DNA from 3 places in the Butyrivibrio sp. AE3003 genome. Region 3 is predicted to be linked to each of the others. Evidence: predicted binding sites of a transcription regulator. Region 3 holds the regulator's gene; each other region holds the start of a gene.
The links. Region 3 encodes Rex, which represses fermentation and respiration genes when NADH is low (regulators of the CRP and FNR family bind a similar motif). Its sites were predicted from a motif close to ATTGTTAANTANTTAACAAT; they were not measured.
Positions count from the first base shown of each region.

Region 1: a site for Rex is predicted at 2,932-2,951, ahead of gap (type I glyceraldehyde-3-phosphate dehydrogenase). Genes of this name have one in related genera too.
Region 2: a site for Rex is predicted at 1,617-1,636, ahead of pflB (formate C-acetyltransferase). Genes of this name have one in related genera too.

Region 1 is NZ_JMLX01000001.1:138,041-144,709, forward strand. It holds gene CD00_RS0100630 (transglutaminase-like domain-containing protein) at 1-290, opposite strand, end outside; gene CD00_RS0100635 (GGDEF domain-containing protein) at 287-1,027, opposite strand; gene CD00_RS0100640 (hypothetical protein) at 1,222-1,665, shown strand; gene CD00_RS0100645 (histidinol-phosphatase HisJ family protein) at 1,830-2,648, opposite strand; gene gap (type I glyceraldehyde-3-phosphate dehydrogenase) at 3,007-4,032, shown strand; gene CD00_RS0100655 (phosphoglycerate kinase) at 4,354-5,589, shown strand; gene tpiA (triose-phosphate isomerase) at 5,716-6,462, shown strand.
Region 2 is NZ_JMLX01000001.1:2,475,033-2,481,701, reverse strand. It holds gene CD00_RS0111945 (Crp/Fnr family transcriptional regulator) at 1-719, shown strand, start outside; gene pflA (pyruvate formate-lyase-activating protein) at 752-1,480, shown strand; gene pflB (formate C-acetyltransferase) at 1,648-3,912, shown strand; gene CD00_RS0111930 (helix-turn-helix domain-containing protein) at 4,008-4,514, opposite strand; gene mgtE (magnesium transporter) at 4,553-5,908, opposite strand; gene CD00_RS0111920 (hypothetical protein) at 6,265-6,669, shown strand, end outside.
Region 3 is NZ_JMLX01000001.1:538,058-544,726, forward strand. It holds gene CD00_RS0102620 (hypothetical protein) at 1-1,225, opposite strand, end outside; gene hslO (Hsp33 family molecular chaperone HslO) at 1,325-2,212, opposite strand; gene CD00_RS0102630 (redox-sensing transcriptional repressor Rex) at 2,461-3,099, shown strand; gene CD00_RS0102635 (hypothetical protein) at 3,118-3,780, shown strand; gene CD00_RS0102640 (NAD(P)H-hydrate dehydratase) at 3,832-5,388, shown strand; gene alr (alanine racemase) at 5,407-6,564, shown strand.

The sequences.
Region 1 (6,669 bases), 400 kb from region 3:
TAAGTCACGAAAATATAGCCCTCAGACATGTTTGAATAGTCGATACGGGCATATTCGTTCTCAAATGTATCGGTTCCGGGAGCTGTAGGGACAAGGCAAAGAGGCGTGTTGTCGCGACTTCCCCTTACGGTCTCATCAATCTGCGCATCTTTTTTGTGGCCGGCTCTGTCAAGGAGTGTTACGCCGTGTTTGGAGCCGCATGATGTGAGAAATAAAACCGAGCAGGTGAAAAGACAGATTAAAGAGAATATACGATTTTTAAAAAAGCTTTTTTCAATCATAATTTTCATGAGAGTATTTGTGGTGCATCCTTAAGTTTCTTATAGGCAAAAGAGATTAGTTCGGACATTACGGATCTCTTTTCGTTAGAGTTGAGTACGCATGCGTATGCTATCTCAAGAGGTGTTCCGACAGCCATCTCGTTGTAGCCGCGGATTCTTTTTGTGAGATCTGAAAGGAACATATCGCAGTCGGTGTCCGAACAATTTTCAATCAGAATAATAAATTCATTTCCGCCGTTTCTTCCGACATAACCATATTTTTCGCCGACATCCTCAAGAATAAAACAAAACTCGGTAATTAGGTTGTTGCCGTTATCATGACTTGTTGTCTGATTTACGGTCGGAAGATTATTTATTTTCATAACAACAAAGCCGACCCCGGGGAGTCGTTCCGAACCATTGAAACTTTCAAACAGAAGGTCGCAACTGAATCTGTTGGGAAGTCCCGTGAGCCTGTCGAGGTAGGCAAGTCTGTTTAGTCTGTAGCCGATATTTGTAGTCTTTTTTAATATATAAAAGTCTATTATAACGGAAATAAATACCATTAAAACAAAGATTAAGACAGATAGCAAGAGCCTTTGCGAAGTTTTGTCCTTGGAAAACGTCATTTTTAAGAGGTCTGTTCGACAATAAAATGCCAGAATCGCAGTAACAACGCATAAACAGCAAAGAGTAACAGACTTGTACATGAATATGAAATTATATACGTTAGTTTGTTTACCTCTGGTGTAGAATTCTTCCCTCATATAGCCTCCAAAGCTTCGCGCGGGTGCATCGAGAAAAGAAAGGAATCGGTAATCTTCACTGGCGATACAGAGAAAATATCCATTCTTTCTAAACGATACATCAATATCATGTATATTTTACTATATTTCGTTCATCTTATAAACAAAAACTTCCACATCACTTGTGGCAGGCAGAAGCACTTGCTATAAGCTTATTGAATATTTGGACAGAGAATCTGCTTGGTTTTACCCTGTCTCTTTTCAGCTTATTGAATATTTGGACAGAGAATCTGCTTGGTTTTACTCTGTCTCTTTTCGGCTTATTGAATATTTGGACAGAGAATCTGCTTGGTTTTACCCTGTCTTTTTTCGGCTTATTGAATATTTGGACAGAGAATCTGCTTGGCTTTACCCTGTCTCTTTTCAGCTTATTGAATATTTGGACAGAGAATCTGCTTGGCTTTACCCTGTCGCTTTTCGGCTTAGTACATATTTGGACAGAGAATACGCTTGGTTTTACCCTGTCGCTTTTCGGCTTATTGAATATTTGGACAGAGAATACGCTTGGTTTTACCCTGTCGCTTTTCGGCTTAGTACATATTTGGACAGAGAATCTGCTTGGTTTACCCCTGTCTCTTTTTCACTTATTAAGTATTTAGACAGGGCTCTTCACAGATATAACAATGACTTTATAAACTACTATGAATGCTTTGCAAGATTTTTTTAGTATAATTGGGGGAAACTTTGGGAATCAGTTGCATTTGGCGTGAAAAAGCACCGCCCACGCAGTGCTACAAAGCTGCAGGCGGTGCAAGAAGTTTTTTTATAATTTATGGAATGTAGGTTTCAGTCTTTCGAAAGTACAGTATTCGTCGAAGCCGCATTTTTTTGCAATGATACTTGCCTTCTCAAATGCGCCGGCAACGCCTTCGGGATTATGAGCATCGGAGCCGATGGTGATTATCTTTCCGCCAAGTTCTTTGTATCTTTTTAAGACATTGGGACTTGGATTGGTGGGGCCACCGGTTCTGAAAAGACGGCTGGTGTTAAAGTCGAGGCCTTTGTCGCTTTTTATAAGATGAATCAAGATGGCGTCGATTATGTCGGAATAAGCTTCATATGAATACGGATTGCTCCCTTCGGGTGCGTAGCGGGCGAGATAGTCGAGGTGCCCGAGGACGCAGTAGTCATCAAAGAGTTTTAAGTTTTCAAGCGTAAGTTCAAAGTAGTGCCTGAAAACTTCTTTTACATCAAGGCCTTCCCAGAATTCAGGGTAGTAGGGATCTTGCCCGTCAATAAGATGCATGGATGCGATGACGAAGTCAAAAGATTCCGAGCGGACATAGGCTGTGTTTTCTTTGGCTATATGATCCTGCATGCCTACTTCAACACCGAATTTTATAGAAATCTTGTCTTTGTACATCTCCTTATACTTATATAGCTCTTTTTTGTAAGGAGGAGTGTCCAATAAAAAATAATCTTTCGGGGTGTCTTCGGTTATCGGATAGTCCATGTCCATGTGGTCGGTAAAACAGATTTCTTCAAGGCCTTTGTTTATGGCACTTTTGATCATGTCTTCCATGGGTGCTTCGCTGTCGCCCGAATTGTGAGTGTGTAAATGGTAGTCTGCCGGTAAGATCATATGGGGTTCTCCGTGATTTATTAAATGATGAATGTACGCATTTTTGACTTTTTGTATCTATAATATGATATGCGAATTGCTCCATGACTGACGTCATTCTCGCAATTCTACAATCATTCGGAAACCGCGGATTTGCAAAGCAAATCGCTAATTCCTCATGATTGTTAGGGTCAAAAGGTCAAAAAGCTTAACATGCAAGCATGTACGCATTTTTGACTTTTTGACACCTATATCATAATATTCTTACTTGATTTATGCTACATTTTTTATTAGAATTAGAGTTGCTGATAAAAAATTATCAATAAGTGTGATATTAAGCAGCAATTAAATATTATATTCATTTTAGGAGGAACTTAAAATGGCAGTTAAAGTAGCAATCAATGGTTTTGGTCGTATCGGACGTCTTGCTTTCAGACAGATGTTTGAGCATGAAGGAACAGAGATCGTAGCAATCAACGATCTTACAGATCCTAAGATGCTTGCTCATCTTCTTAAGTATGATTCATCACAGGGCAAGTACAAGTATGCTGATAAGGTTTCTTACAGCGAGAATTCAATCACAGTTAATGGCAAGGAAATCACAATCTACAAAGAGGCAGATGCTAAGAACCTTCCTTGGGGCAAGATTGGTGTAGACGTTGTTCTTGAGTGTACAGGTTTCTACACATCAAAGGCTAAGGCACAGGCTCATATCGATGCCGGTGCTAAGAAGGTAGTTATTTCTGCTCCTGCAGGAAATGATCTTCCTACTATCGTATACAATGTTAACCACGAGACACTTACAGCAGATGACAACATCATCTCAGCTGCATCATGTACAACAAACTGCCTTGCACCTATGGCTAAGGCTCTTAACGATTTCGCACCTATCCAGTCTGGTATCATGGCAACAATCCATGCTTACACAGGTGATCAGATGATCCTTGACGGACCTCAGAGAAAGGGTGACCTTAGAAGAGCACGTGCAGGCGCTGTTAACATCGTTCCTAACTCAACAGGTGCTGCAAAGGCTATCGGCCTTGTTATCCCTGAACTTAACGGAAAGCTCATCGGAGCTGCTCAGAGAGTTCCTGTTCCTACAGGTTCAACAACTCTTCTTTTCGCAGTTGTTAAGTCAAGCACAGAGGTAACTAAGGAAGCTATCAACGAGGCTATGAAGAAGGCTTCTGATCCTGAGACATTCGGATACAACGAGGATGAAATCGTTTCATCTGATATCGTTGGAATGACATATGGTTCACTCTTCGATGCAACACAGACAATGGTTAACAAGATTGGTGATGATCTCTATGAAGTTCAGGTTGTTTCATGGTATGACAACGAGAACTCATACACATCACAGATGGTTCGTACAATCAAGTACTTCGAGAAGTTCGTTAAGTAATCACTTGACGAGGTTTTGTCGAGTCTAGTGTACTACTTAGTTCGATCGAGCACCTTCGGTGCGAGAGTCGAACCTCCTTGTGAAAACTCGCGGGGAGCAAGTAGAACCTAATAGAAACCATTAAGAGGGTCCGGTCCGTTTGGACCAGGCCCTCTATTTTATTGAATAGGAAATTTCTTTGAAATTCCCTATTCAATAAAAACGCTCCGCTATGGATGCGCAACTCGCGGAAATGAAATTATTGCTTACGCAATCCGCTCGTGCGCGAAAGAGTCGCAAGCGACTCTTTATCATCAATTTTTATTACAAAGGAGAACAAAAATGAGTCTTAATAAGAAATCAGTAGACGATATTAACGTAAAGGGCAGACGCGTACTTGTTCGTTGCGACTTCAACGTTCCTCTCAAGAACGGTGAGATCACAGACGAGACAAGAGTAGTAGCAGCTCTTCCTACAATCAACAAGCTTATAAAGGATGGTGGCAAGGTTATTCTTTGCTCACACCTTGGAAAAGTAAAGAACGGCCCTAACGAGGGTGAGTCACTTGCACCTGTTGCAAAGAGACTTTCTGAAAAGCTCGGCAAAGAGGTTAAGTTCATTTCTGATTACAACGTAACAGGCGCTGATGCAACAGCAGCTGTAGAAGCTATGAACGAGGGAGATGTTGTTCTTCTTCAGAATACTCGTTTCAGAGGCAAGGAAGAGACAAAGCCCGAAGAGGCAGGCGATGCTTTTGCAAAAGAGCTCGCAGAGCTTGCTGATGACTATGTATGCGATGCTTTCGGATCAGCTCACAGAGCACACGCTTCTGTAGCAGGCGTTACAAAGTTCATCACAGAGAAGGGCGGAAACAACGCAGTTGGATACCTCATGCAGAAGGAAATCGATTTCCTCGGAAATGCAGTTGAGAACCCTGTAAGACCTTTCGTAGCTATACTTGGTGGTGCTAAGGTTGCTGATAAGCTCAACGTTATCAATAACCTCATCGAGAAGTGCGATACACTTATCATCGGTGGTGGTATGGCATTCACATTCCTCAAGGCTCAGGGCTATGAGGTTGGTAAGTCTCTTGTAGACGATACAAAGCTTGATTATTGTAAGGAAATGCTTGAGAAGGCTAAGGCTAACGGCAAGCAGCTTCTTCTTCCCATCGATACTGTAGTTTCAGCAGGATTCCCTGATCCTATCGATAACCCCAGCATCGAGACAGAAATCGTTCCTTCAAATCAGATTCCTGCTGATAAGGAAGGTCTTGATATCGGTCTTAAGACACGTGACCTCTTCGCTGATGCTGTTAAGTCAGCTAAGACAGTTGTTTGGAACGGACCTATGGGTGTATTCGAGAACCCTGTTCTTGCAGAGGGAACAAAGTCAGTAGCTAAGGCTCTTGCAGAGACAACAGCTACAACAATCATCGGTGGTGGTGACAGTGCAGCAGCTGTTAATCAGCTTGGCTTCGCTGACAAGATGAGCCACATCTCAACAGGTGGTGGTGCTTCTCTTGAGTTCCTTGAGGGTAAGGCGCTTCCCGGTGTAGTAGCAGCTGATGATAAGTGAGACTCCGACGAGGTTTTTTCGAGTCGGTAGTTCGAACTTAGTTCTGGCGAGCACCGATAGGTGCGAGAGCAGAACTTCCTTGTGAAAATCAAGAAGTAAATATTACAAAATATAGAGGTGGAAAACATGGCACGTAGAAGAATAATCGCCGGAAACTGGAAGATGAACAAGACTCCAAGCGAGGCAGTAGCTCTTTGTGAAGAGCTCAAGGATCTTGTAAAGAATGATGATGTAGACGTAGTTTACTGCGTACCTGCAATCGATATTGTACCCGTAGTTAACGCTGTTAAGGGCACAAACGTACACGTTGGTGCAGAGAATTTTTATATCGTAGACAGCGGTGCATTCACAGGTGAGATTTCAGCACCCATGCTTAAGGATGCAGGTGTAGAGTACATCATTATCGGACATTCAGAGAGAAGAGATATCTTCGGAGAGAACGATATCCTTATCAACCAGAAAGTAAAGAAAGCATTTGCTTCAGGTCTTACACCTATCCTTTGCTGCGGTGAGTCACTTGCACTTCGTAAGGCTGACACATACAAAGAGTGGATCGAGAGACAGATCACATGGGATCTTGACGGCGTAACAGCTGATCAGGTTAAGAAGCTTGTTATCGCTTACGAGCCTATCTGGGCAATCGGAACAGGCGAGACAGCTACAGCAGATCAGGCTGAGGAAGTATGTAAGCTTATCCGTGAGCTTATTGCTAAGCTTTACGATCAGGCAACAGCTGATGAGGTTCGCATCCAGTACGGCGGATCTATGAATGCAGGAAACGCTGCTGAGCTTCTTTCAAAGCCCAACATCGACGGCGGACTTATCGGCGGAGCAAGCCTTAAGGCTGACTTCGGAAAAATTGTTAATGCATAATGTACTACTTTGTTCCGGCGAGCACCTTTGGTGCGAGAGCAGAACATCCAATTTTACGGAATAAACTGCCATTATTGTAAAATTTATAGGCGACGCAAAAGATGATTTCATCTTTTGCGTCGCTTCAGACTGTAGACAAAGTGGTCTTGAGAGCATAGCTCTCAAGGCCATTTTTCATCTTATGATGACGTTTTTATAATAAATATG
Region 2 (6,669 bases), 1.9 Mb from region 3:
GGAGCCAGGCAGAAGAGTTAAAAAGAGGAATCATAGGGCTCAATATCTGTGAGGAGTGCGGTGGACTATGCACTGCGAGTGTCCCTATTATCGAGGGACTTCCTGTAAATGCGCAGGTAAGCCTTATGGAGCATTCTGTTCATGAGACTCTCAAGAAGAACAGTTATCTTTTCAGAGAAGGCGAACCCGTTGATTCCATATGCATAATACGAAAAGGAAGAGTTAAGCTTTGCAGATACGATTCTCTCGGAAGAGAGCAGATCATAACGATTCTTGCAGATCATGACATCATTTGGGAAGGCATGTTTTTGGATGGCAGTATTTATCCTTATTCTGCGGTTTGCCTTACAAATGCTTCTATTTGCCAGATACACAGGGATGATTTCATTAAAGTTGTGGACGATCCTTCGGCTGCGATGAATATCATCATTCTTTTGAGCAAAAAACTCCACGATGCCAATGAGAGGAACATGCTTCTTTCCACAAAAGACCCGATGGCCAGACTGGCGGGCTTTTTGATGTACAGAGTTGACAGGAGTGTGGGCGATGACATAGTATTAAAACTCGATGACATTGCCGCAAGTGTAAATCTTCGAACAGAGACTGTCAGCAGGAAACTCAGGGAGATGGAAAAGAGCGGGCTTATTGAGCGAGTCGGACATGCCAAGATCAGGGTGCTCGACAGAGATGCATTAAGGGAAATATATATTTATCAGTGATCTATACAGATTATTTATGAAACGGAGTAACAATGGTTAAAGGTGCAATTCATTCAATAGAGACATTCGGTTCGGTTGATGGACCCGGAATCAGATTTATCGTATTCTTAAAGGGATGCAAATTAAGATGCAAGTACTGCCACAATGCTGATACTTGGGATCCCAATTCGGAAGATATGCGTACTCCCGATGAACTTCTGGACTTTGCGGAAAGATACAGAAGCTATTGGGGAACAGAAGGCGGAATTACTGTAAGCGGCGGAGAGCCGCTTCTTCAGATAGACTTCTTGATCGAGCTCTTTAAGAAGGCAAAAGAGCGCGGTATCAATACATGCATAGATACGGCACTTCAGCCTTTTACGCGTGAGGAGCCTTTCTTTTCCAAGTTTGAGGAACTTATGAAGTATACGGACCTGTTACTTGTTGATATCAAGCACATCGACAAGGATGAGCACATAGAGCTCACAGGGCTTCCGAATGACAATATATTCGACGGATTCAAGTATCTGTCGGATATCTCAAAACCCATATGGATCCGTCATGTGCTCGTGCCCGGAATAACCGATGATGATGAGTACCTTAAGAGAACAAGAGAGTTTATAGAGACTCTTTCCAATGTACAAAAGATTGAGGTCCTTCCCTATCATTCGATGGGACAGCATAAGTTCGAGACACTCGGTATTCCTTACAAGCTCGACGGCGTTAAATCTCCTTCAAAAGAGAGAGTTGAAAATGCAATGAAAATATTAAATGGGAAATAATATCATGAGAAGGCAGCTGCGCAATGGAGCTGTCTTTTTTGATGGAGTTAAATAATATTTTAAGAAAAACTCAAAACTTGATTACAATCAATGTTTGGATGTGTAACAGGTGATATCATCAATCTCGAACAATACATATGATAATATTTTAACGAGGAGTACGTAAAATGAACGAAGCATGGCGCGGGTTTAAGGGAACCCACTGGTTGGATGACGTTAACGTAAGAGATTTCATCCAGAACAACTACACACCTTATGACGGAGATGAGAGCTTTTTGGCTGAGCCTACAGAAGCTACAGATAAGCTTTGGGGCAAGCTTCAGGAGCTCCAGAAACAGGAACGTGAAAAGGGCGGCGTTCTTGAGTGTGAGACAGAGGTTGTTTCTAGTCTTACAGCATATGGCCCCGGATATATTGATGAGTCTATGAAGGACCTTGAGCAGGTTGTTGGTCTTCAGACAGATAAGCCTCTTAAGAGAGCATTCATGCCTTTCGGCGGAATCAAGATGGCTGAAGAAGCTGCTGAGACATACGGATACAAGGTAAATGAGAAGTTCCACAAGATCTTCACAGAGTATCACAAGACTCACAACCAGGCAGTATTTGATGCTTACACACCTGAGATGAGAGCAGCAAGACACAGCCACATCGTAACAGGTCTTCCTGATACATACGGCCGTGGACGTATCGTAGGCGACTACAGAAGAGTAGCTCTTTACGGTATCGATTACCTCATCAAGAAGAAGATGGATGACTACAACAACTGTGGTGACGGAACAATGCTCGACCACATCATCCGTCAGAGAGAAGAAATCTCTGAGCAGGTTAGAGCTCTTAAGGGAATGAAGGAAATGGCATCCGTTTACGGATTTGATATTTCTGCTCCCGCTAAGAACGCTAAGGAAGCTGTTCAGTGGCTTTACTTCGGATACCTTGCAGCTATCAAGACTCAGAACGGTGCTGCTATGTCAGTTGGACGTGTTTCAACATTCCTTGATATTTATATTGAAAGAGATATTAAAGAGGGAACTCTTACAGAGAAAGAGGCACAGGAACTTATCGACCACATGACAATGAAGTTCAGAATGGTTAAGTTCGCTCGTATCCCTTCATACAACAACCTCTTCTCAGGTGACCCTGTATGGGCTACACTTGAAGTTGGTGGACTTGGAATGGATGGTCGTCACATGGTTACAAAGAACGACTTCCGTTTCCTTCATACTCTTGAGAACATGGGACCTTCACCTGAGCCTAACCTTACAGTGCTCTACACATCTAAGCTCCCTGAGACATTCAAGAAGTATGCTGCAAAGATTTCAGTTACAACATCTTCAATCCAGTACGAGAACGATGATGTTATGCGTCCTATCTGGGGCGATGACTACAGCATCTGCTGCTGCGTATCTGCTACACAGACAGGTAAAGAGATGCAGTTCTTCGGAGCAAGAGCTAACCTTGCTAAGTGCCTTCTTTACGCTATCAACGGTGGTAAGGATGAGAAGTTCCTTACAAAGGACGGCAAGCACATGCAGGTAGGTCCTGAGATGGCTCCTATCACAGCTGACGTACTTGATTATGATGAAGTTATGCACAAATATGACATCATGATGGATTGGCTTGCAGGACTCTATGTAAACATCCTCAACCTTATCCAGTACATGCATGATAAGTACTACTACGAAGCAGCTGAGATGGCTCTTATCGATACAGATGTAAGACGTACATTCGCTACAGGTATCGCTGGATTCTCACACGTTGTAGATTCACTTTCAGCTATCAAGTATGCTAAGGTTACAACTGTTCGTGATGAGTCAGGTCTTGTTGTTGATTACAAGGTAGAGGGAGACTTCCCAAGATACGGTAATGATGATGAGAGAGCAGACGAGATCGCTGTATGGCTCCTTAAGACATTCATGAAGAAGATCGAGAAGCACCACACATATCGTGATTCTGAGCCTACAACATCTATCCTTACAATCACATCTAACGTTGTTTATGGTAAGGCTACAGGTGCTACACCTGACGGAAGACCTGCATTCGCTTCATTCGCACCCGGAGCATCACCTTCATACGGTGCTGAGAAGACAGGACTTCTTGCTTCACTTAACTCTGTTGCTAAGATTCCTTACGAGTACGCTCTTGACGGAATTTCTAACACACAGACAATGAACCCTAACGCTCTTGGTCACGACGATGAGGAGAGATCAAACAAGCTTGTTAGCGTTCTTGACGGATACTTTGACCAGGGTGCACACCACCTTAACGTTAACGTATTTGGTAAGGAGAAGCTCATCGATGCTATGGAGCATCCTGAGAAGCCTGAGTATGCTAACTTCACTATCCGTGTATCAGGATATGCTGTTAAGTTCATCAACCTTACTAAGGAGCAGCAGCTCGACGTTATCGCACGTACATGCCACGAGGCACTTTGATCTTAGATCGTACGTAATATAACATGTAAATAAATAGGGACGGCTCGAGATAATCGAGTCGTCCTTTTTATATTAATAAAAAGATCTGAAAGCAATTAAGCTTTCAGATCTTTTAATTTCTTTTCATCTATCTTGCCTTCTGCAATTGTATTTTTTACCCATAACCTAAGGGCTTCAACAGTCATATCTATATTGTCCAGCTGACGCTGTATTTCGGCGAAATCTTTGAGTTCGTCATCTGTTATGCGCCCGTCTGCTGTTATGTCTATTAAACGAGCTTTCTGGTTGTCCAGAGAATTAAGTGCGGATAACATTCCAAGTACAATCTCCGATAATGATGAAATCTTAACCTCGGGAACATTGCCTTTTCCGATCCGGCACTCGTGAGTGCAGTAGTAGTTGCATAACTCAGGCTTCTTATAAGCGACAGCCATATCTGCAACGTCTTCCGGCTGAACGGATGTCTTATCTGTTTCTATTTTTTCAAGGCGGCTGTCACTTATCGTTCCGATAAGTTCGCTTGCCTGAGCTCTGGTCAGGCCGGCCTCTTCACGCGATGTGAAATAGATGTTCTTATTCTCTTTTACTGATTTCTTACCCATATCTCCTCCGGGGCGATGTTTACTGTGATGTCATATTACTATGCCAATAATGCGGTTGCAATGTTCAAGAAAACAAGCAGTGACAATGCATCAACTATTGTGGTAATGAACGGACTTGCCATAACTGCCGGGTCAAAGCCGAAGCGTGATGCAAGCATGGGAAGGAAACAACCTACGAGTTTTGCAATGAGCACAACAACAAAAAGTGTCAGGCAGACAACAAGTGATGTTGCGATCGGAACGCCGTGAGCAAAGACAAGAAGTCTTATAAAGTTAGCAACGGCAAGGGTAAAACCGCAAAGAACCGCAACTCTTATTTCTTTCCATACTATCTTGAATAAGTCTTTGAACTCAATTTCTTTCAGTGACAATCCACGGATAATTGATACGCTTGCCTGTGAACCTGCATTTCCGCCTGTATCCATAAGCATCGGGATGTATGCGGTCAGTGCAAATGCTGTCAAAGCTGCTTCATAGTGTGCTATGATTCCGCCCGTAAATGTGGCGCTGACCATAAGGAACAACAGCCATGGAATTCTGTTTCTGTAGGTTTCCAATATGCCTACCTTGGGATAAGGCTTATCGGACGGCACGATAGCAGCCATCTTCTCGATATCCTCGGTAGCCTCTTCTTCCATGATGTCCACAACGTCATCGATGGTGATGATACCGACCATACGTGACTCGTTGTCTACAACGGGCATTGCCGTGAAGCCGTACTTCTGGAAGATTCTTGCTGCTTCTTCCTGGTCGGTCATCGTGTTGATACTGATGACATTGGTATTCATTATGTCGCCGATGATCTCATCGGGCTTTGTTATAAGAAGGTATCTGAGCGCAACGGTTCCGACAAGTATTTTTTGTCTCGATACAACGTAACAGATGTTGATAGTTTCGGAATCTACGCCTTTTTTCCTGATTCTTTCGATAGCGTCGTTGACCGTCATATCTTCACGGAGGTCTACATACTCCACGGTCATAATACTTCCGGCTGAGTCTTCGGGATATCTGAGCAGGTGATTGATATCAGCTCTTGTCTCGGGGCTCGCGTTGGCCAGAATACGCTTTACTACACTGGCGGGCATCTCTTCCAAAAGGTCGGTGGCATCATCCGCCATTAAGTTGTCAATAATGTTGGAAGCTTCTCGGTCTGACAGTGAACGAATGATATACTGCTGATCATCCAGTTCCAAGTCGGCAAATACATCCGCAGCCATATCCTTGGGGAGGATTCTGAACATTTTAAGTGAATCCTCATCCTCCATCTCACCCATTGCGGCAGCTATATCAACTGTGTTCATTTCTGAGATGGTCTGGCGGAGCATGGTGTACTGCCTTGCTTCAAGAAGCTCTTTTAGAATCTCAACGATTGTTTTCTCTTCTTGTAATTCCATGATAATCTCCTTTTGCGTATGTGGTTTTTATGGTACTTCGACCAGGAGCAGGATCACTGCCGCATCGATGTGAATCTGACTTCATAAAAACCACCACCTTTCCTTCGGGGATTATCCACTTACGTGAATCGAAACGCTCAAGATAATGAGCATAATTGTTAAAAAATTGCAGTCTGAATGACTGTGAACTATAACGCAAATTAACTTTAACACAAATTGGTTGACTTGTGTATAGAAAGATTTTTGGGAAAAATCGGGTTGTCATGATTGCAAGAATGAGTTATCTTAATAGTGTCAAAAAAGAAGAGGAAGAGTTACTGTTGTGGGGGCGTATATGTAGATTTTGTGGGGGTAAAATGAAAAAGGATTTAATAGGTAAGAAACGTGTGGTTACTGCAATTTTAATGTTTGTCTTTTTTATGGGAATATGTAAGACAGATGTTTATGCGGCAGAAAATAAGGTTCGCGTAGAAGATGGAAATACTGCGGTAAATATGGTGCTTCCCGAATACGGAACATGTTTTATGGGTGGCAAGACTATCTATTCCGATGGAACCGGACGCCTTACGAATGCTTCTGAAGTTTCAAGACTTATGGCCGGAAGTGGATATGACCTTTGGATTTCTGCAAATGAAGGCGAAATGTCGGTAACCGTCGAGAATTTTGATACTAAGGGCAAGGATCTTTACAACATGCCTGATGAAGCAATCAAAAAATTTTTTGGAAATCTCGAAGACCAGATCCGTAATTCAATGAAGAAT
Region 3 (6,669 bases):
AATCCCAATCGCAATCGAAGTCGCAATCAGCATCGCCGAAGAGGTTGAAACCAAATCCACCGATCATATCACTTACGAACTTGGAGATGTTTGAATCACCACCAAGGTTCTTGATGATGTCATCGAGAGAGAAGAGGAAATTATCTTCGATAGACTTGCTGTTGTTATCAAGAATTGTTACACCGATATTACGAAGAAGCATATCAGCTAACTTAAGGGGCAGAGCGCTTTCGCCTTCAGCGAAGAGAGAGCAACCGTCGAGAAGAAGATCGATGAAATCCATGCCTGATCCGCCCTTGGATGCACCCTTTGAGGCACTCTTTCCGCCAAGGCCGAATAAATTGCCAAGCAGATTAAAGATTCCGCTGCCACCCTTAAGAGCATCACCCAAGCCAAGCTGGGACATGCAGATAACAAGGTCGGCACCATCTTCCTTAAGACTCTGAGCCTGTTGTTCGGCGCAAGTATACCATTCAGAATTCTTGGATAAGTCATAGTTTCCTAAAGCTTCATATTCGGGCAATCCGAAGAAGCCGATCTTCATGTCTGAATTAGCACAGTCATACATGAAGCTGTTGTCACAAAGGCTGTTTTGCTTCATAATGCTTGAGAAGCAATCGGATGACTGTGAGAAATCCTTTCCTTTGCCTTTGCAAGCAGCATTCATTGCCTTGTCGGCACAGTCGAAATTAACAATGCTGCAACCTGAATCAAAATAATTGTTTGTATTTATATCGGATCCGTAGTTGAATCCGTAATTTCCGAAATTAGCAAAATCATAGCCGGCTTCATTCATTGCAAGGAAAGCGGCATAATCGTTATCGTAAGTGTTCATGCACTGAGCACCACCGTTGGCACTCCAAAATTTTTCCATATCTTTACCTTCACAGAAATCACCTGTGTCGATAAGAACAACATCAGACTTCAAGCTATCTTCAAAAAAGTTCTTAAGAGATGCAACATAAGGATATTTATCGAAATTACATTGTGCATCATTGGTTGAAAGGATAACTGTTTTATCGGACATATCCTTTCCTTCTTCTACAAGCTTTTTGAAATCATTGATACTGGCTACACCAGAAGTGTTATTTATATGTACACCTTCTTTTCCTCCGGCATGTGCAACGGCTGCACCTATACCGGAAGTCAGAAAGATAGTCGATGCCAGAGTTAAGGACATGACGGTCCTGATGGCACGCGATTTTTTTACAGTGTGTCTTGTCATACTATTACCTCCTTTGTTAAAACCCCTGTAACTTTGTTAGTAAAATGTTACTAACATCTAAGCAATAGTATAACGCATAATCTGTTTTTATAAAAGGTGTTATTTCAAATTTCTTTGAATTTCAAGGAGTTCAGACGTTTTAAAGATATATTTTTTGTTACAAAAATGACAACATAATTCTATAGGTTTTCCATCGTCAATCAGCTCCTGAAGCTCTTTTCGGCCAATTAACATAAGGGCTCTTTCAACCCTGTCTTTGTCGCAATTGCAGAAAAAATTTAAATCAATTTTATCTGTGATCTCTATATCGAAGCCTTCGAGAATTATGTTAAGTAAATCTTCGGGAGCCTTTCCGGCCTTGAGAATATCAGTAACCGAAGAGAATTTTGTAAGATTTTCCTCGAGCTTTGATATTACTTCTTCGGAAGCGAAGGGCAGAAGCTGGATGATAAATCCGCCTGCGGCGATAACGGAAAGATTCTCTCTTTCAACAAGAACGCCGAGTCCGACTGAAGAAGGAGTCTGTTCAGACTTGGTAAAATAGTATGTGAGATCTTCGGCAACTTCTCCGGTATACAGAGGAACCTGGCCGACATAGGGCTCTTTTAACCCCATATCCCTGATAACGGTGAGAGTACCTTCGCCGATTCCGCCTCCTACATTTAAATGTCCGGCCGCATTTGGTTCCATGACAACATAAGGATTTGTAACATAACCCTTAACATTACCAAACCTGTCGGCTGTTGCAAGAACTCCTTTTAAAGGACCGTCACCGTCCATCTTTACGGTTATGAGGTCCTGATCGTTATCCATCATTGTTCCCATCATTACAGTGCCTGTCATAAGACGTCCGAGTGCCGCTGCGGCAATGGGAGAGAGGTTGTGTGCTTTTCTTCCGTATTCGGCAAGATCTCTTGTTGTTGCAGCGAAAGCTCTTATCTGCGCATCTGCTGCGGTTGCGCGTACCATATAATCTTTATATGACATGATTTATCCTCAACTTTCTTTATTATCAATAGATGTAATTCGTATTGAATAATATATGATTTCACTATTAAAGTAAATGGCGCGGTAAATCAGCTGTTTTTGCGGAATATGTGGCTTTATCCGATTGACATAGATTTAACGCACAGATATAATTATTTTGTATAATCCTTAACAATCTATACTATTGTTTAAAAGAGAATTCTAAGAATTATTTCAGTTAAAAATAATACATAATAAAGGAGCAGAATATGGCAGATAAGGAAATTTCTCAGGCGGTCATTTCCAGACTTCCGCGTTATTTCAGATATTTGGGAGATCTCAAGGAGAAAGGTGTTGAGAGAATATCTTCTCAAGAGCTTAGCGACATCATGAAAGTCACTGCTTCTCAGATAAGGCAGGATTTTAATAATTTTGGTGGTTTTGGTCAGCAGGGATATGGTTATAACGTAGGTTATCTCTATGACGAGATCAGTAAGATTTTGGGAATAGACAAGGAACACAGCCTTGTTATTATCGGAGCCGGACATCTCGGCAAGGCAATCGCGGGTTACACGAATTTTACAAGAAGAGGATTTGTTTTCAAAGGAGCATTTGATTGTAACCCCGATCTTTTCGGATCAAAGATAAGAGATGTGGAAGTTCGTCCGATCGATGAAGTAGAAGATTTTGTAAAAAACAATAAAATAGAGATAGCTGTTTTGACCATTCCGAAGGATCAGGCAGTTCCGATGGCTCACAGACTATGCAAGTGTGGAATTAAAGCCATCTGGAACTTTGCACACGTCGATCTCGAGGTGCCTGACTATATTGTGGTAGAAAATGTACATTTATCTGACAGTTTGATGAAATTATCGTATAATATAAACAGGTCAGGAAAAAATGTTTAACTCAGGTGAGAAAAACTAATGGCAAAAGACAAAGAAGCTTATATGTCTGCGTTACAGGGAAAGAATATTCCCATTTTGACGCTGGATAACAAATGGCACCAGCTTTTTACGCAGACGGAAATGACACCGGAGATCTCGAATCTTGCGGATGAATTGAATGCACTTGTCGAGCGTGACGGGAAGTTGCGCAGTGAGACCAAGGACCTTAAGAAGGTTAAGAAAAAGCTTCTTGGTGAGATTGTGCCCCTTAGGGACGAAGCCAATAAAGCGGGTGATTCATCTGCTATCGAGAAAAAAATTGAAGACAGAACAAGACTTATCAATGACTGCAACGAGAGAATCGAATCCTACGATGATGAACTCAGGGATCTTTCGAAAAAGATATATGAAGCCGATTACGAGCTGATGATCGAAACGATGAAGGTTTGCTATGAGAGACTTCATGATAATACCGAGTACATCACGGAACTTGATAAATGGGTTTCGGATTTCAGAGTGCAACTTAAGAAGAATATAGTTCTCATGCAACAGGCGGAGATGGAAAATTATAATCTTTATTCCTATATGCATCAGATCTTTGGGCCGGAAGTTATTGAAATATTCGATATGAAATACGATCCGGACAGAAGACATCCTATCCGCAGGCCTCTTGCAGGCAATGACAAGGATTACACATCATAATTGATTTAAAAAGCTGCCTGATGGCAGCTTTTTTCAAAGGGGAGATAAGCTATGAAGTATGCGGTGACAAGCGATGAGATGAAAAGATATGACAGAAATACTTCGGAGGTCTTCGGAGTGAGCACTGAGATTTTGATGGAAAGAGCGTCTCTTTGCGTTGCTGATGAGATTGAAAAACATATTTCTTCCAAAAACGCAGACAGAAAGTACACAGCGCTTGTTTTTGCCGGAGTCGGAAATAACGGCGGAGACGGCATTTGTACCGCGAGGCTTTTAAAACAAAGGGGCATAAGAGTCAAGCTTGTGGTAGTCGGTGATATGACTAAGTGCAGCGACCTGTGCCTGAAGCAACTTAAGATCGCGGCAAATTACGGAATCAATGCTGACACTTTTTCCAATATAAGAGACAACAAAAGCCCTGCTGAATGGGATATTATAGTAGATGCATTGTTTGGTATAGGGATTTCCAGAAATATTACGGGAAGTTATGCCGAGGCTATCGACTATATCAATGATTGCAAAAAAGACAGAAGAGAAGATCTTTTTGTTGTGTCTGTCGACATTCCTTCGGGGATAAATGCTGATGACGGAAGGATCTGTTCTCTTTGTGTAAAAGCTGATGAAACTGTTACGTTTAACTGCGTAAAACTGGGACATATTCTGTATCCCGGATGCGAATATACTGGCAAGCTTGTTGTCTGCGATGCCGGAATTACAAAAGAAAGCTTTTGCGGAAACACTCCGGAATATTTCTTTTATGACGAGAAAGTTACAGCTCTTTTGCCCGAGAGAAAAAAGTATTCAAATAAGGGAACAAACGGAAAAATCCTTATAATTGCCGGCTCGAAGGAAATAAGCGGAGCATGTGCGCTTAGCGCGGGAGCGTGCCTTAAGGCCGGAGCAGGGATGGTAAAGGTGTTTACGGCTTCTGAAAATGCGGAAGTCATAAAGACTGTTATTCCGGAAGCCCTTATTGATACATATGAGGACTATGAACCTGTTTCGGAGAAGCTTGAAGATGCGATGAACTGGTCGACGGCAGCGGTTGTGGGCCCGGGAATCGGGATGACCGGTAGGGGCGCTGAGATCCTTAAAATCGTTCTTTCAAGATATGACAAGAACCTTGTTGTTGATGCGGACGGACTTAATCTTATTGCAGCCGATAAGGAACTTAGGCGTCTTGCGGGTGACTTTGGAAGAAACGGCAAAAAGCTTATCCTTACGCCTCATCTTGCTGAATTTGCAAGACTTTTTGGAAGGGATATTAAGGAGTGTAAGAGGAATATTCTCTTTTATCCAAAAGAACTTGCCAAAGAACTTCATTGTACGGTCATTTGTAAGGATGCGCGAAGCGTTGTTAGTGACAGTAACGAAAAAAAGATTTATATTAATATAAGCGGAAATGACGGCATGGCAACCGCGGGAAGCGGAGATGTGCTTTCGGGCGTGCTTGGAGCTCTTGTGGGAACGGAACTTAGTTCTTTTGAATGCGCCTGCATAGGAGCGTATCTGCACGGGGCTGCGGGCGATCTGGCGGCTGCTCGTCATGGAAAGCTTTCGATGGTTGCTTCCGACATAGTGGATGAACTTGAGAATATTTTGAATTGAAAAACGGATGGAATGGAAATGTATGATGAGAATTCAAGGGTCTGCGCAAGAGTAGACCTTGGTGCAATAGAATATAATCTTGAAGCGATGAAGAACAATATCCCGGACGGAGTCAGGATCATGGCTGTCATCAAGACGGATGCGTACGGACACGGCGCTTTGAGAATTGCCAATTTTTTGGAAAATAAAGATTATATCTGGGGATATGCGACTGCGACGGCAGAGGAGGCGTTTGACCTCAGAGAGAACGGAATCAAAAAGCCGATACTGGTGCTTGGTTACACATTCCCTTATGCATATGAGAAAATGCTTTCTTTGGGAATAAGGCCCGCGGTATTTAGGGAAGATATGTTAAAAGAGCTGGGAGATTGCGCAGAAAGACTTATGAAGTCGGGCGTGATTAAGCATCCTGCTCCGATACACATCGCTGTTGATACCGGAATGTCAAGGATAGGAATCCGTCATGACAAGAGCGGAGAAGAGTTTGTCAAAAAAGCATTTGAAGTAAGCGGTATTGAGGTTGAAGGTATATTTACCCATTTTGCGAGAGCCGATGAGAAGGATCTTTCCAATGTAAAAGAAAGAGAACAGATCTTTGCTGAGTTTGTAAAGAGTGCAGAGGCTGCCGCAGGTAAAAAGATACCGATCCATCACTGCGCAAATTCCGCAAGCATCATTGCGGTTCCCGAATCTTCCATGGATATGGTAAGAGCGGGCGTTACAATCTACGGAATGTGGCCTTCGGATGAAGTTGCGAAGGATATTATTGATCTTAAGCCGGCTATGGAGCTTGTAAGCCATATAGTAATGATAAAGGATGTTCCTGAGGGAACGCCGGTAAGCTACGGCGGAACCTTTGTTACCGACAGCGCGACGCGTATTGCCACAATACCTGTCGGATACGGAGACGGATATCCAAGAAGCCTTTCAAATAAGGGCTATGTTCTTATAAAAGGGCATCGCGCAAATATTCTCGGAAGAGTATGCATGGATCAGTTTATGGTCGATGTAACGGATATTCCTGATGCAAAAGAGGGAGACGAAGTTGTTCTTCTCGGAAAAGATCCTGTTTCCGGTGAAGAGATCTCGGCTGAGATGCTTGGAAACTTAAGCGGACGCTTTAATTATGAACTTACCTGCGATATTAACCACAGAGTTCCCAGAGTATATATTTAAGCATGAATTAAAAAATATTTTTTGTTTAGAGAGCCTTTTTTACGGCTCTCTTTTTTCTTTATCAAAAAGGCGGACACTCGACATGGGTACGTATTTCGTATAAAA